Regions from separate parts of the Devosia lucknowensis genome, predicted to be linked through region 2. Evidence: predicted binding sites of a transcription regulator. Region 2 holds the regulator's gene; the other holds the start of a gene.
What was found. Region 2 encodes HrcA, which represses chaperone genes, less so after heat shock. Its sites were predicted from a motif close to GTTAGCACTCNCNNNNNGNGAGTGCTAAC; they were not measured.
Positions count from the first base shown of each region.

Region 1: CCK88_RS00920 (co-chaperone GroES) is a predicted target of HrcA. The motif match lies at 1,676-1,704, and genes of this name have one in related genera.

Region 1 covers NZ_FXWK01000001.1:183,459-190,478, reverse strand. Annotated here, with positions in the region: gene CCK88_RS00935 (DMT family transporter) at 1-858, opposite strand, end outside; gene CCK88_RS00930 (hypothetical protein) at 914-1,102, opposite strand; gene CCK88_RS00925 (DUF427 domain-containing protein) at 1,172-1,531, opposite strand; gene CCK88_RS00920 (co-chaperone GroES) at 1,749-2,039, shown strand; gene groL (chaperonin GroEL) at 2,089-3,729, shown strand; gene CCK88_RS00910 (TSUP family transporter) at 4,229-4,978, opposite strand; gene CCK88_RS00905 (glycosyltransferase family 2 protein) at 4,985-6,202, opposite strand; gene CCK88_RS18330 (hypothetical protein) at 6,266-6,442, opposite strand; gene hisG (ATP phosphoribosyltransferase) at 6,446-7,020, opposite strand, start outside.
Region 2 covers NZ_FXWK01000002.1:758,078-765,097, reverse strand. Annotated here, with positions in the region: gene pncA (bifunctional nicotinamidase/pyrazinamidase) at 1-265, shown strand, start outside; gene grpE (nucleotide exchange factor GrpE) at 467-1,051, opposite strand; gene hrcA (heat-inducible transcriptional repressor HrcA) at 1,161-2,243, opposite strand; gene rph (ribonuclease PH) at 2,384-3,100, shown strand; gene CCK88_RS15995 (non-canonical purine NTP pyrophosphatase) at 3,306-3,950, shown strand; gene hemW (radical SAM family heme chaperone HemW) at 4,119-5,276, shown strand; gene CCK88_RS15985 (penicillin-binding protein activator) at 5,393-6,631, opposite strand; gene rsmI (16S rRNA (cytidine(1402)-2'-O)-methyltransferase) at 6,713-7,020, shown strand, end outside.

The sequences.
Region 1 (7,020 bases), on a different contig from region 2:
CGGGGTCGGCACGTCGGCGAAGATGACGAAGCCGATGACGATGGTCAGGATCAGCGACACATATTCGAACGGCGCGATCACCGACATGTCCGCATGGCGATAGCAATTGGTAAGCAATAGCTGGCCGATACCGCCGAACACCCCTGCCCCGATCAGCAACGCCGTCTGCTCGGGCGTCGGCCAGATCCAGCCGAACGGCAGTGTAAGCAGGCTGAGGATGCTGGCGCTGATGAAGAAGTAGGTGACGATGGCCTCGGTGCGCTCGGTCTGCACCAGCGTGCGGACCTGAAGCATGGCGAAGGCGGTGAGGAAGGCCGCCATCAGCGCCGCGATCGCGCCAATGGCCTCGGTATCGGCGAGGCCGTCGCCGCCCGAAAATACCGTGAGGCGGGGCCAGAGAATGATCATCACACCGACCAGCCCGACGATGACCGTGGTCCAGCGGAAAATATAGACCCGCTCCTGCAGCAGAACTGCGGAGAGAATGACGATGATGATGGGCGACGCATAACCGATGGCGGTGGCTTCGGGCAGCGGCAGGCGCGTCAGGGCGAAAAAGCCCAGGCTCATGGACGCGACGCCGACAAGGCCGCGCACCACGTGACCGATGGGACGCTTGGTCTGGAAGGCATGCGCCAGTCGCCGGTTCCAGGCCAGCCAGGCCAGCACCGGCAGCATGGCAAAAAAGCTGCGGAAGAAGACCATCTGCCCCGATGGCACCGTGACGGTCGCCTTGAGCATCGTCGCCATGACCACGAAACAGCAGACCGAGGCGACTTTGAGCAGGATACCACGCAGCGGCCCGCCGATACGGTGCGGCGAAGGCGAATGGTCTGGCGCATCGACGGGCGCAGTCACGTCGCAGTCCTATTCCCGAGGCCGGTAAGACCTCGTGATATCGGGGACAGGCGGGCTACTTGCCCGCTTCCAGCTTTTCCTTGGCGACGCGCGCGGTGGCAAAAGCCTTGTGCTCTTCGCCCACGGCACTGCCGGTCTTGACGACAGTGCCCTCGGCGTCCTGGATTTCCCAGTGCCAGTTGGTGTTTGCGCCGACGCCACCCTTGCGGGACAGCTTGATCTGGTAAGAAGATTTTTCGCTCATGGTGCTGCTTATGGCCCAGAGTGGGAGCATGGGGAAGAGGGAATGTTGGGCGATGGCCCCGCCCGTGGACTAGACGTCCGAGACCCGCACGGCGACTTTTTCCCCGCCAAAGGTCAGCATGTCCCTGATCAGGCCATAGTCGCCGTCTGCATATGGAAAGTACCATGCCTGATCGACGCCATCGGCGGTCAGCGTCTTGATTGTGTAGAAATGCGCTTCGCCGGGCCCTGCTTCCTCGCGAACGGTATCGGACGCCTCCAGAATGCCGGGATGCACATCTTCGAGCGGCACGAAGTAGATCGGCTCCCGACCGTCATGATCCAGTCGAAAGGCTTTGGTAGAGCTGGCGATCTCGGCGTCGTCGAAGGAGAAATGCACGCGGCCCGCAACGGGGGTAACTGTCGCCAGGGAGGATGTGGGCTGAACCATGTCCGGCTCCTTGTTCGTGTCTGGTGGTCAGTCTCCTAACGCGTGACCAAAACCTTCGGTTCGATCTGCGGTTGGAGAGGCCAAATTCTTTGGGATGCGTGCCTTGACTCCCTTCGGCAGGCATCCCTATATCCCCGGCAGCTTGTTAGCACTCAGCAAGTTCGAGTGCTAACAGGTCCGAAATTGCATTCAGAAATGATGCCAAGAGGTACTTATCATGGGCTTCCGTCCCCTGCATGACCGCGTGGTCGTCCGTCGCGTCGACAGTGAAGAAAAGACCAAGGGCGGGATCATCATCCCCGACACCGCCAAGGAAAAGCCCTCTGAGGGCGTGATCGTTTCGGTGGGCCCCGGCGCCCGCGATGAAAACGGCAAGATCAATGCGCTGGACGTCAAGGCCGGCGATCGCGTGCTGTTCGGCAAGTGGAGCGGCACCGAGGTCAAGCTCAACGGCGAAGACCTGATCATCATGAAGGAAAGCGACATCATGGGCGTGATCGAAGCCTAAGGCTTCGCCTCCCCTCTTGTCCGTCAACCCTTACTAAGGAGCGCCTCACATGGCCGCTAAAGAAGTAAAGTTCTCGACCGACGCCCGCGAAAAGATGCTGCGCGGCGTCAACGTCCTCGCCAATGCGGTGAAGGTCACCCTCGGCCCGAAGGGTCGTAACGTCGTCATCGAAAAGTCGTTCGGCGCCCCGCGCATCACCAAGGACGGCGTCTCGGTCGCCAAGGAAATCGAACTCGAAGACAAGTTCGAGAACCTGGGCGCGCAGCTGCTGCGTTCGGTCGCTTCCAAGACCAACGACGTTGCCGGTGACGGCACCACCACCGCGACCGTGCTCGGCCAGGCCATCGTCGTCGAAGGCGTCAAGGCTGTTGCCGCCGGCTTCAACCCGATGGATCTCAAGCGCGGTATCGACCTCGCCGTCGCCGACGTGATCGAGAGCCTCAAGGGCTCGGCCAAGAAGATCACCTCGTCCTCTGAAGTCTCACAGGTCGGCACGATCTCGGCCAACGGCGAAACCGCCATCGGCGAGATGATCGCCGAAGCCATGCAGAAGGTCGGCAACGAGGGTGTGATCACCGTCGAGGAAGCCAAGACCGCCGAAACCGAACTCGATGTCGTCGAAGGCATGCAGTTCGACCGCGGCTACCTCTCGCCCTACTTCGTGACCAATGCCGAAAAGATGACGGCACAGCTCGAAGACCCCTACATCCTGCTGCACGAAAAGAAGCTCTCGAACCTGCAGGCCATCCTGCCGATCCTCGAAGCCGTCGTTCAGTCGCAGCGCCCGCTGCTGATCATCGCCGAAGACGTCGATGGCGAAGCCCTGCCGACCCTGGTCGTCAACCGCCTGCGCGCCGGCCTCAAGGTCGCTGCCGTCAAGGCTCCGGGCTTCGGTGACCGTCGCAAGGCCATGCTCGAAGACATCGCCGTCCTCACCGGCGGCCAGGTGATCTCCGAAGATCTCGGCATCAAGCTCGAGAACGTGACCCTCGACATGCTCGGCACTGCCAAGCGCGTCGAAATCACCAAGGAAAACACCACGATCGTCGACGGTGCCGGCACCCAGGACGAGATCCAGGCCCGCGTTGGCCAGATCAAGGCGCAGATCGAAGAGACCTCTTCGGACTACGACCGCGAAAAGCTGCAGGAACGTCTGGCCAAGCTCGCCGGTGGCGTTGCCGTGATCCGCGTCGGCGGTTCGACCGAAGTGGAAGTCAAGGAACGCAAGGACCGCGTCGATGACGCGCTCAACGCAACCCGCGCTGCCGTCGAAGAAGGCATCGTTCCGGGTGGTGGCGTTGCCCTGCTCCGCGCTTCGGCTGCCATCAAGGCCAAGGGCGCCAATGCCGACCAGGAAGCCGGTATCGCGATCGTTCGTCGCGCCCTGCAGTCCCCGGTTCGCACCATTGCCAACAATGCCGGCGCCGAAGGCTCGGTCGTTGTCGACAAGATCCTCGAAAACCCGGCTGCTTCGTTCGGCTACAACGCCGCGACGGGCGAGTACGGTGACCTGGTTGCCACCGGCGTCATCGACCCGGTTAAGGTGGTTCGTACCGCTCTCGAAGACGCCGCCTCGGTTGCTTCGCTGCTGATCACCACCGAAGCCACCATCGTCGAGGCCCCGAAGGCCGAAGCTCCGGCAATGCCGGGCGGCGGCGGCATGGGCGGCATGGGTGGCATGGACTTCTAAGTCCAGCGTCCAATCGCACTCAGCTTCAAGGGTCGTTTCTTCCCAGTCACGATCTTTGTGGAAAGCCCCGGTGGAAACACCGGGGCTTTTTCCTTTGAGAAATCTATCCCCGCCTCCCCTACCGCCGCCATACTCCTTCCCATCAGCCGGCGCGGCGGTCTGTAGGCTTCGAGCCGGCCCTTGGGCAAAATCGCTCCTGTGGAGCGATTTTATGTGAGAAGGCCATATGGGCTGTGCCCAGATGGCGGGAACAGTGGCCGGGTGAGCCGGGTGGGGGTCTTGCCTCTCCCACAGGTTCCAGTCCGGCCGCGACGGGACGAGCGATCCCCCGCCGCCGATCAGTTCCAAAAACCGGCGCCCCGGGGCGGTTCTCGTCTCGTACTTTTTGTTCTCATGAGGCGCTGCCCGCCTCGGGGTCCGTCAGTTTCACGCCAACCGGAGGCCAAAAGCCGACCGGCGCCAGATCATGCGCGACGCGTCGAGACGATTTGGCTGTGGATCAGGGAAAGACCAGAAGTTTGATCGCCAGCGCGATGGATACCACGACCACCAGCGGACGGATGACCTTGGCGCCGTATCGGATGCCGGTGCGGGCGCCGACATAGCCACCGATGACCTGGCCCAGCGCCATGACGATGGCTACCGGCCACACGACCGCGCCTTGCGGGATGAAGATGGCCAGCGCCGCCAGATTGGACGTGAAGTTGAGAGCCTTGGTGCTGCCCGTCGCCCGAGTAAGGCCAAGACCGAACAACAAGACGAAACCGATGGTGAAGAATGAACCGGTCCCAGGACCGAAAATGCCGTCGTAGAAGCCGATGAGAAAACCCATCACCGGCACGAAGGGACCGAAACGCAGCCTTGCCGTACTATCGGCGTCGGAGAGCTTTGGCGCAAACAGGAAGTAGAGCGCAATGCCGATCAGGGCGACAGGCACAGCGATGGTGAGGAGGGACGTGTCGAGCTTGCTGACGGTCAGGGCACCGAGAAAACTGCCGGCAAATGTCAGCGCAATGGCGGGGACGAGGCTGGGCAGGTTGACATAGCCGCGCCGCCAGTAGGTCAGGGCGGCCATGCCGGTGCCGACGATGGACTGCATCTTGTTGGTGCCCAGGGCGGCAACAGGCGGCAGGCCGGCGGAGAGCAGTGCAGGCACGGTGATCATGCCCCCGCCCCCGGCAATGGCATCGACGAAGCCGGCCAGCATGCCGACAGCCATCAGTGCAAGAAGAACGAGAGGATCGAGCATGTGAGGCTAGGCCTGGTCGGAGCGGCGGCGGAACTGGTCGTCGGGCACCGGCTGGTCGGCCAGGCGGCGCTCGTAGATGGGGATGTTGATCATGGACGACATGAAGGCACTCATCATCAGCTGGAACCCGGTGACGAGAGCCGTCATGGCGAGGATGACGGCGCGAAGCGTACCGCTCGATGTCAGTGGGCCAAAGTCGCGCCGCGCCCATTCCCACAGGCCCCACCCCATGGCGATCAGGCCGCCGAGCATCAGAATAATGGCCACGAGTAGAATGCGTTCGAGCGTCAGGCTTTCGAGCAAGCGGTCGTAGGTGCCAGAACGCGGGATGAAGCCATAGCGTGAGGCGAAGCGTCGTCCAATGATGGCAAAGGCGATCGACTGCGTGCCCATGATCACGCAGAGCGAGGCTACCAGCAGCGTATGGACGTCGAAATTGACCACGCCGATGCGCACCGGCCCCTGCAGGAGCTGGCTGCCGACGACAAGGCCGATCCAGAGCAGCGCGACGCCGGGATAAAGGAACAGCCATCGAGGCGAGAACAGCAGCAGGAACCGTAGGTGACGCCAACCGTCCCTGAAAGACCGCAGGTGCGGCGGGCGGGAGCGGCCGTCCTTCTGCAAGGTCGTCGGCACTTCGCGCAAATCGAGCTGGCCGAGCGTCGCCTTGACCACCATTTCGGACGCGAATTCCATGCCCGTGGTGCGCAGTTGCAGGTCGCGAATGGCGTCGCGCCGGAATCCGCGCAGACCGCAGTGAAAATCGCGGACCGGCGTCTTGAAGAACAGGCGACCCAAAAAGCTCAGAACCGGATTGCCGATACAGCGGTGATGCCAGGGCATGGCGCCGGGCGCGATGCCACCGGCGAAACGATTGCCCATGACGAGATCGGCACCATCGCGCAATTCGCGCACAAAGGCGTCGAGATTGGCAAAGTCGTAGCTGTCATCGGCATCGCCCATGATGACGAAACGACCTCGAGCCTCGGCGATGCCGGTCCCGAGTGCGGCACCGTAACCGCGCTGCTCGGCCGTGACGACCCGGGCCCCGAGCCCCTGGGCAATGGCCTGCGAACCGTCGGTGGAGCCATTGTCGGAAATCAGCACTTCGCCCGAAATGCCGGAGCGGGCGAGATACGACTGCGCCTTGCCGATGCAGGTCGCCAGCGTTTCGGCCTCGTTGAGGCATGGCATCAGGATAGTCAGTTCGAGCGCTTCGGCCACGCGTGTCCCCCGCCGAGCAATAGGCCCTTGTGCCTTGATTTGCCCGACCGAAGCAATGGCAAGCTAGTCGCCGTCACCGGCGTTGTCGCTTGCCGGCGCTGCCAGCGAATCGTCAGGCGCGCCACCATCGCTGTTGGAACCCTGTCCCGCCGGCCCGGCCTGTCGAGGCCTCGCGAGGCCGGCATAGAGGATGAACGCCGTACCCAGGAGGACAAACAGAAGGACAAAGGCCAGTTCCATGGCTCAGGCTTTCAACCGGCCGAGGAGATCGTCGAGCGTTGCCTTGCGGCCGTCCGACCAGTCGGCGGTCCTGGAAACGATCAGGTTCGCTTCGCTCTTGAGCATCACGCCATCCTCGAGCACCCGCAGCCCATTGGCAGCCAGGGTCGAGCCAGTGGACGTGATGTCCACCACGATATCTGCCACGCCCGATGCTGGCGCCGCTTCGGTCGCGCCGAGGCTTTCCACGATGCGATACTCGGCGATGCCCGCCTGGGCGAAATGGTGCCGGGTGATGGTGATGTATTTGGTCGCGATCCGCAGCCAGCGCCCGTGGCGCGACCTGAAGTCCGACGCCACGTCAGCCAGGTCGTGCATATGGGTGACGTCGATCCAGGCTTCGGGAACAGCGATGACGACATCGGCATGACCGAAGCCCAGGTCGCGGGCAAATTCGACCGAGGCGGGCCCCTGTTCGCTGGTCTCGTGGATAAGATCACGGCCGGTGACGCCGAGATCGATCGTGCCGCGGATCAATTCCCGCGCGATTTCCGATGCCGGAAAGAAGCGCACCGTGACATCGGGCATGCCGTCTATGG
Region 2 (7,020 bases):
TTTCCAGGAAGCCGATCGCGAAATCCTCACCGGCCTTGCCGGTTATCTCAACGAGCGCGATGTCGGCCGTCTCTTCGTGGTCGGCCTCGCCACCGATTTCTGCGTCGCCTGGACCGCCCTCGATGGCGTCGCCGGCGGCTTCGACGTGACCGTCATCGAGGACGCGACACGGGCCATCGATGCGGATGGCTCGCTGAGCAAGGCCTGGGCCGACATGACCGACGCCGGCGTCGAACGCATCCAGAGCCGGGAAATTTTGGGCTAGTCCGCGTGCCGCAGGCAAAATCGCTCCAGTGGAGCGATTTTAGCGGGCTAGGCCATGAGAGCTACGCTCGAATGGCGGGGCATGGCTCCTGCTCACCCCCCGTCTAGAGGATGTGTCGCACCCGAGATGTGCACAGGTCCTCCTGCCGAAACAAAAAGGGCGCCCACCGGGCGCCCCTTCCAATTCAAGCCCGCAAAGGCATCAGGCGCTCTTGTCCACGCCGTCGTCTCCGGCCGGAGCCGCCGCACCGCCCTTGGCGACACCCACCATGGCCGGGCGCAGCACGCGTTCGCCAATGGCAAAACCTTCCTGCACCACCTGCACCACCGTGCCCTCGGGCACGTTGGGGTTGGGCACTTCGAACATCGCCTGATGCTTGTGCGGGTCGAATTTCTGTCCCGCCGCCTCGATCGGCTTCACGCCGTGCTTGGCCAGCAGCCGCTGCATTTCGCGGTCGGCCAGCTCGATCCCGTCGATCAGGCTCTTGAGCGAACCGTCGGCGGTCTCCCGCACCTCGGCCGGGATCACCATCAGCGCCCGGCTCAGGGCGTCGGTTGCCGTCAGCATGTCGCGCGCAAAGCCGGCAATCGCATAGGAGCGGGTATCGGCCACGTCGCGCTCGGTGCGCTTGCGCAGGTTCTCCATCTCGGCTGCCACGCGCAGCACGCGGTCCTTGAGTTCCGTATTCTCGGCGCGCAGCGCCTCGACCGGATCGATTTCCGGCGTGTCGGTCGCAGGGATTTCGGTTTCCGGCGTTTCGCCCTGGGCGGCGTTTTCGTCGCTCATCTGGTCTTCTTCCCCAATTGGCTAAATCTCTTGCCCGCCATATCGGCCAATGATGGACTGAATTCAAGCGCCGAGCCCAGGAGAATGCAAAATCGCGCCGCGCCTGCCCCTACGTCCCGCGCTTGCGGGCCATCATCGAGCTGATGACATTGGCGGTGTAATCCACCACCGGCACGATCCGCGCATAGTTGAGCCGCGTCGGCCCAATCACCCCGAGCACGCCCACGATCCGGTCGTTGGCGTCCTTGTAGGGGGAAAGGATCACCGATGAGCCCGAAAGCGAAAACAGCTTGTTCTCCGAGCCGATGAAGATGCGCACGCCCTGTGCCCGCTCGGCATCGCCCAGCAGTTCAAGCAGCCCATCCTTGCTTTCCAGCTCGTCGAACAGCTGGCGCATCCGCATCAGCTCGTCGCTTTGCATCGTGTCGTTGATGAGGTTGGCGCGGCCGCGCACGATCACCGTGGGGGCAGAATTGCCGCTCGGCGCCGACAGCGTGGCAATGCCGGCATCCACCAGTTTCTGCGTCAGTTCATCGAGTTCGGCGCGCTGTTCGGCCCGCCTTTCGTTGAGCACCTTGCGCGCTTCCGACAATGTCCGGCCCACGACGTAGTGGGCCAGGTAATTGCCCGCCTGGGTCAGGGCGCTGGCCGTATAGCCCGGCGGCAGGTCGAGAATGCGGTTTTCCACCTGCCCGTCCTCGCCCACCAGCACCGCCATGGCCCGCGCGGCGTCGAGCCGCACGAATTCGATATGCTTGAGCACCATGTCGGCCTTGGTGGCGATCACCACGCCGGCCCCGTGGCTCAGCCCCGACAGCAGCGACGACGCTTCCGCCAGCACGTCTTCCACCTGCGCATGGCCAGCCGTGCCCTGGATGTGCCGCGCGATCTGGCTGCGTTCGCTCTCGTTGATCGTTCCGATCTCGAGCATGGAGTCGACGAAGAAGCGGAGGCCCTGTTGCGTCGGCGCCCGGCCGGCCGACGTGTGCGGCGCCGCGATCAGCCCCAGGTCCTCGAGGTCGGCCATCACGTTTCGGACAGAAGCGGGCGATAGTTCCACCTGCAGCAGGCGGCTCAGGTCGCGCGAGCCGACCGGCATGCCGGTATCGAGATAGCGCTCCACCAGCCGCCGGAAAATCTCCTGGCTGCGGGAATTGAGCACCGAGAGAAAGTCTTCTTCCGGCCTGGACATGGGGTTTGATTAAACTCGTCGACTTTAACCTTGGCTTCTCATTTAGGCCCTTCGTCCCCATCCGCCAAGCGCCCGGCGCTTGTGAGCGCGCTCCGGGAGGGTTAAGAGGCGGTTAACGGCAATTACAGACTGGAATCACGATGCGGCCATCCGGACGGCAGCCAAGCGACATGCGGGCAGTAACCCTTGAGCGCAACGTCGCCATGAAGGCCGAAGGCTCCTGCCTCGTCGCCTTCGGCAACACCAGGGTTCTGTGCACCGCCTCGGTCGAAACCAGCGTTCCTGGCTGGCTGCGCGGCAAGGGCCAGGGCTGGGTCACCGCCGAATACGGCATGCTGCCCCGCGCCACCGGCTCGCGCACCCGCCGCGAGGCGACCGCCGGCAAGCAATCGGGGCGCACCCAGGAAATCCAGCGTCTCATCGGCCGCTCGCTACGCGCCGTGGTCGATCTCGAGCTTCTTGGCGAAGTCCAGATCACCCTCGATTGCGACGTGCTCGAAGCCGATGGCGGCACCCGCACCGCCTCCATCACCGGCGCCTATGTGGCGCTGGTCGATGCCATCAGGTGGATGGACGAGCGCAAGCTGACCAAGGGCCAGGCCCTCAAGGACAGCGTCGCTGCCGTCTCCTGCGGCATCTATCGCGGCACGCCGGTTCTCGATCTCGACTATCTCGAGGACGTCGAGGCCGAGACCGATGCCAATTTCGTCATGACCGGTTCCGGAAAATTCGTCGAAATCCAGGGCACCGCCGAAGGCGCGCCGTTCTCGCGTGACGAACTCCAGTCCCTCATGGCCCTCGCCGAACAGGGCATCGGCGAACTGTCCGTCATGCAGAAAGCGGCCCTCGGCGTATGATGGGCTGGCTAAAGAACCCCTCACCCGTCTCGGCCTTTGGCCGATCCACCCTCTCCCACAAGGGGCGAGGGGGAGCCGGCGCAGGTCCGAGCGCGGTGCCCCCTTCTCCCCTTGTGGGAGAAGGTGCCCGAAGGGCGGATGAGGGGGCCTTCAATCAAGATCATTGCCCCATCTGGAACGACATAACCCGCGCTTTGGAGGCCAAATGACCATTCCCCGCCTCAAGGCCGGTGACCGCCTCTGCATTGCCACTCACAATGCCGGCAAGCTCAAGGAATTCCGCGAGCTCTTCGAGCCTTTCGGCCTCGAACTTGTTTCTGCGGGCGACCTCGGGCTCCCCGAGCCCGAAGAAACCGGCACCACCTTTGCCGAGAACGCCCGCACCAAGGCGCATGCCGCAGCCCGGGGCGCCAACATGCTTGCGCTGTCCGACGACAGCGGCATTTCCGTCGATGCGCTCAACGGCGAACCCGGCGTCTACACCGCCGACTGGGCTGGCGTGCCGCGCGATTTCAACCGCGCCATGAAGCGCGTTGAGGATGCCCTCCAGGCTGCCGGCGCCATCTCGCCGGGACAGCGCCGGGCGGCCTTCAACGCCACCCTGTGCCTCGCTCACCCCGATGGCCGCGACGTGCTCTATGTCGGCAAATGCGAGGGGACCCTGGTCTGGCCCCCGCGCGGCGATCAGGGGCATGGCTACGATCCCATGTTCATGCCCGATGGCTACGACATCACCTTCGGCGAAATGCCGCCCGAGGTGAAGCACTCCTGGTCACCCGGCCAGCAGGGCCTCAGCCACCGCGCAAGAGCATTCGCGCTGTTTGTCGAGCAGCAGATCGATCATGGGTAGGTCGGTGCCGAACCAGGTGACCCCCACCCCGACCCTCCCCCTGAAGAAGGGGGAGGGAGTCAGGCCTGCGTTTGATCCAGACATCCGCGGACTGCATCTGCCTGCCCCTCCCCCTTCTTCAGGGGGAGGCCGGGTGGGGGTTTTCTTGGCTTCTCACAGGTGCCGTCCATGACGCAAAATCCCAACGACCTCTTCGGCGTCTACGTCCACTGGCCGTTCTGCGCGTCCAAGTGCCCCTATTGCGATTTCAATTCCCACGTTCATCGCGGCCCCTTCGATGAAGACGCCTTTGTCGAGGGCTACAAGCGCGAGATCGCCCATATGGCCGCGCTTTCGCCCGGCCGCCTGGTGCAATCGGTTTTCTTCGGCGGCGGCACACCGTCGCTGATGTCGCCCAAGGCCGTCGGCACCATTCTCGATGCCATCGCCAACGCCTGGGAGATCGATCGCAGGGCCGAAATCACCCTCGAAGCCAACCCGACCTCGGTCGAGGTCGAGCGCTTCAAGGGCTTCCGCGCAGCGGGCGTCAATCGTGTGTCGCTGGGCGTCCAGTCGCTGCGCCCGGGTCCCTTGGCCGAGCTTGGTCGCCGCCACACGGTCGAGGAAGCTGTTGCCGCCGTGCGCATCGCCCAGAGCGTCTTTGATCGCTCGAGCTTCGATCTCATCTATGGCCGTCCCAAGCAGACCCTCGAGGATTGGGAAGACGAGCTCAAGGAGGGTCTCTGGCTCGCCCAGGGCCATATCAGCCTTTACATGCTGACCATCGAGCAGGGGACGCGCTATTTCGACCTGCATCAGGCCGGAAAGCTCAAGATGCCCAACGAGGATCTGGCGGCCGACTTCTACGAGCTGACCCAGGAATTGACCGCCGCTGCGGGCATGCCGGCCTACGAGATTTCCAACCATGCCGTTCCCGGCCAGGAATCGCGGCACAACATGCTCTATTGGCGCTATGGCGAATATGCCGGCATCGGCCCGGGCGCGCATGGCCGCCTCATGGTCAATCACCAGCGCCACGCCACCGCCACCGAACGCCTGCCCTTCGACTGGCTCAACCTCGTCAACAGCCAGGGCCACGGCATGATCACCGACGATGTCCTCACCTGGGAAGAACAGGGCGACGAATATCTGGTCATGGGGCTGCGCTTGAAGGAAGGCATCTCGCCGACCCGCTTCATGTCCATTTCGGGCCGCGGCATTTCGGAAGCGCAGATCATGGCCCTCAAGGGCTACGGTTTCCTCGAAACCCTCCCCAACGGCAATCTCCGCGTCACCGACAAGGGCTTCCCCGTCCTCGATGCCGTGGTGGCCGACCTGGCGGCCTAGCCGCGCAGCGACACCTCTCCCTCGGGGGAGAGGTCGGCCGAAGGCCGGGTGAGGGGGCCTTCTCCCGTCATATCCCTTCCTTCAGCTGCAGCCTGCTTCAGTCGATCCGGGAAATCCTAGATCTTCGCCGCATCCACCGTCGTGACCACACCCCCTGCCCCGATCTGTTTGATCGCCAGCGCATAATCGCTGCGACCGTTCGCCTGGAAGCGGAAAAGTCCGTCGCGCCCGGCAAAGCCCGAAGGATTGGTCAGCAGCTGCGCGCTATAGGGCGGCACCGCCTTCGACAGCGTGTTCACATTGGCCAGGATCACTGCCGTATAGGCGATGGTCGCCATCTGTGGCGGCGCCGCGCCGAACTGCCGCTGGTAGTCGGCGCGGATGGCATTGAGCCCGGCGTCGTCCACTCCAGGGAAAACGGCCCCGACAAGCGCCGCATTGGTCGCCAGCTGCGGGTCGGCGCTCCAGTCGGCCGAACCCACCAGTTGCACATCGTCCCTGGCCACCCCCGCCTGGGCGAGCAACCCGGCAAAAGTTGGCGCCGTGGCCCGGTCGGGGACGAACAGGGCGTCGAGCATCATCCGCTCGACCAGCGGCTTGGCCTGATTGATGATCCCCTGCGCTTCACTGACATCGGAAAACGTATAGACGGCGCTCGGATTGAAGCCGGCTGCAATCGCCTGCGTCCGGAACGCTGATGCCAGGGCCTCGCCATAGGGCGTCGACGGGAAAATGCCCGCTGGTCCGCGCCGCCCCTGTTCGCGCAGCCAGGTCAGCGCCCGTTTCATCTCGGTTTCGGGCAGCACGTTGAGCACGTAGACATTGGGGCCGGCCACGCTGCCATTGTTGGCAAAGCCGATCATCGGGATATTGGCGGCCCGCGTAACGGCCGCGGCGGCGCTGATCTGCTCGGCCGTCAGCGGACCCAGCACCAGCTTGGCGCCCTCGGCGACCGCGGCATTGGCGGCGCTCACCGCCCCGGCCGCGCCGGTGCCGGTATCGCGCAGCGACAGGGTTATGTTCTCCGCAATATTGGCATTGGCTTCGATGAACTGGATGGCCAGGCGCGCCGCATTGGCCAGCGCCACCCCCAGTTGTGCCACGGCCGGATCGCCCGACAGCGGCAGCAGCAGCGCCACCGTCACCGATCCGCGCCCGATGCGCTGCGATGGCATGGTCGGCGCAGCAGATCCGAGCGGCGCGCCACCGGTTTGGTCGGCGCTGTCCCACGGGAAAGAAAACGACCGCGATCCCAGTTGCAGCGACCCCGGCGAGCAGGCCGCAACGAGAGCGGCCAGCCCGGTCATCACCGAGCGGCGGGTCCAGCGCGTCGCTGTCTCACCTTTTCGCACCACGGCCGTTCCAAGTGCTCACAGTCTGTTAACAAATTGTACCCAATTCGTTAATCAAGCATTGAAATCCGGGAAGGCGCGGCGATGAACGAACACAAATCCGACTATTTCATCGCCGGCACCCGTTTCACCGCCCCGGCACTGGCGCCCGGACTCTATGTCGTTGCCACGCCTATAGGAAATCTGCGCGACATCACCCTGCGGGCGCTCGAAACCCTGGCGGCGGTCGAACTGGTTCTCTGCGAGGATACCCGTACCTCCGCCAAACTGCTCGACCACTATGGCATCTCGGCAAAACGCCAGGCTTTTCATGAACATAACGAGCGGGACAAGGCCGAATACATCGCCGGCCGCATTGCCTCCGGCGCTGCCATCGCCCTCATATCCGACGC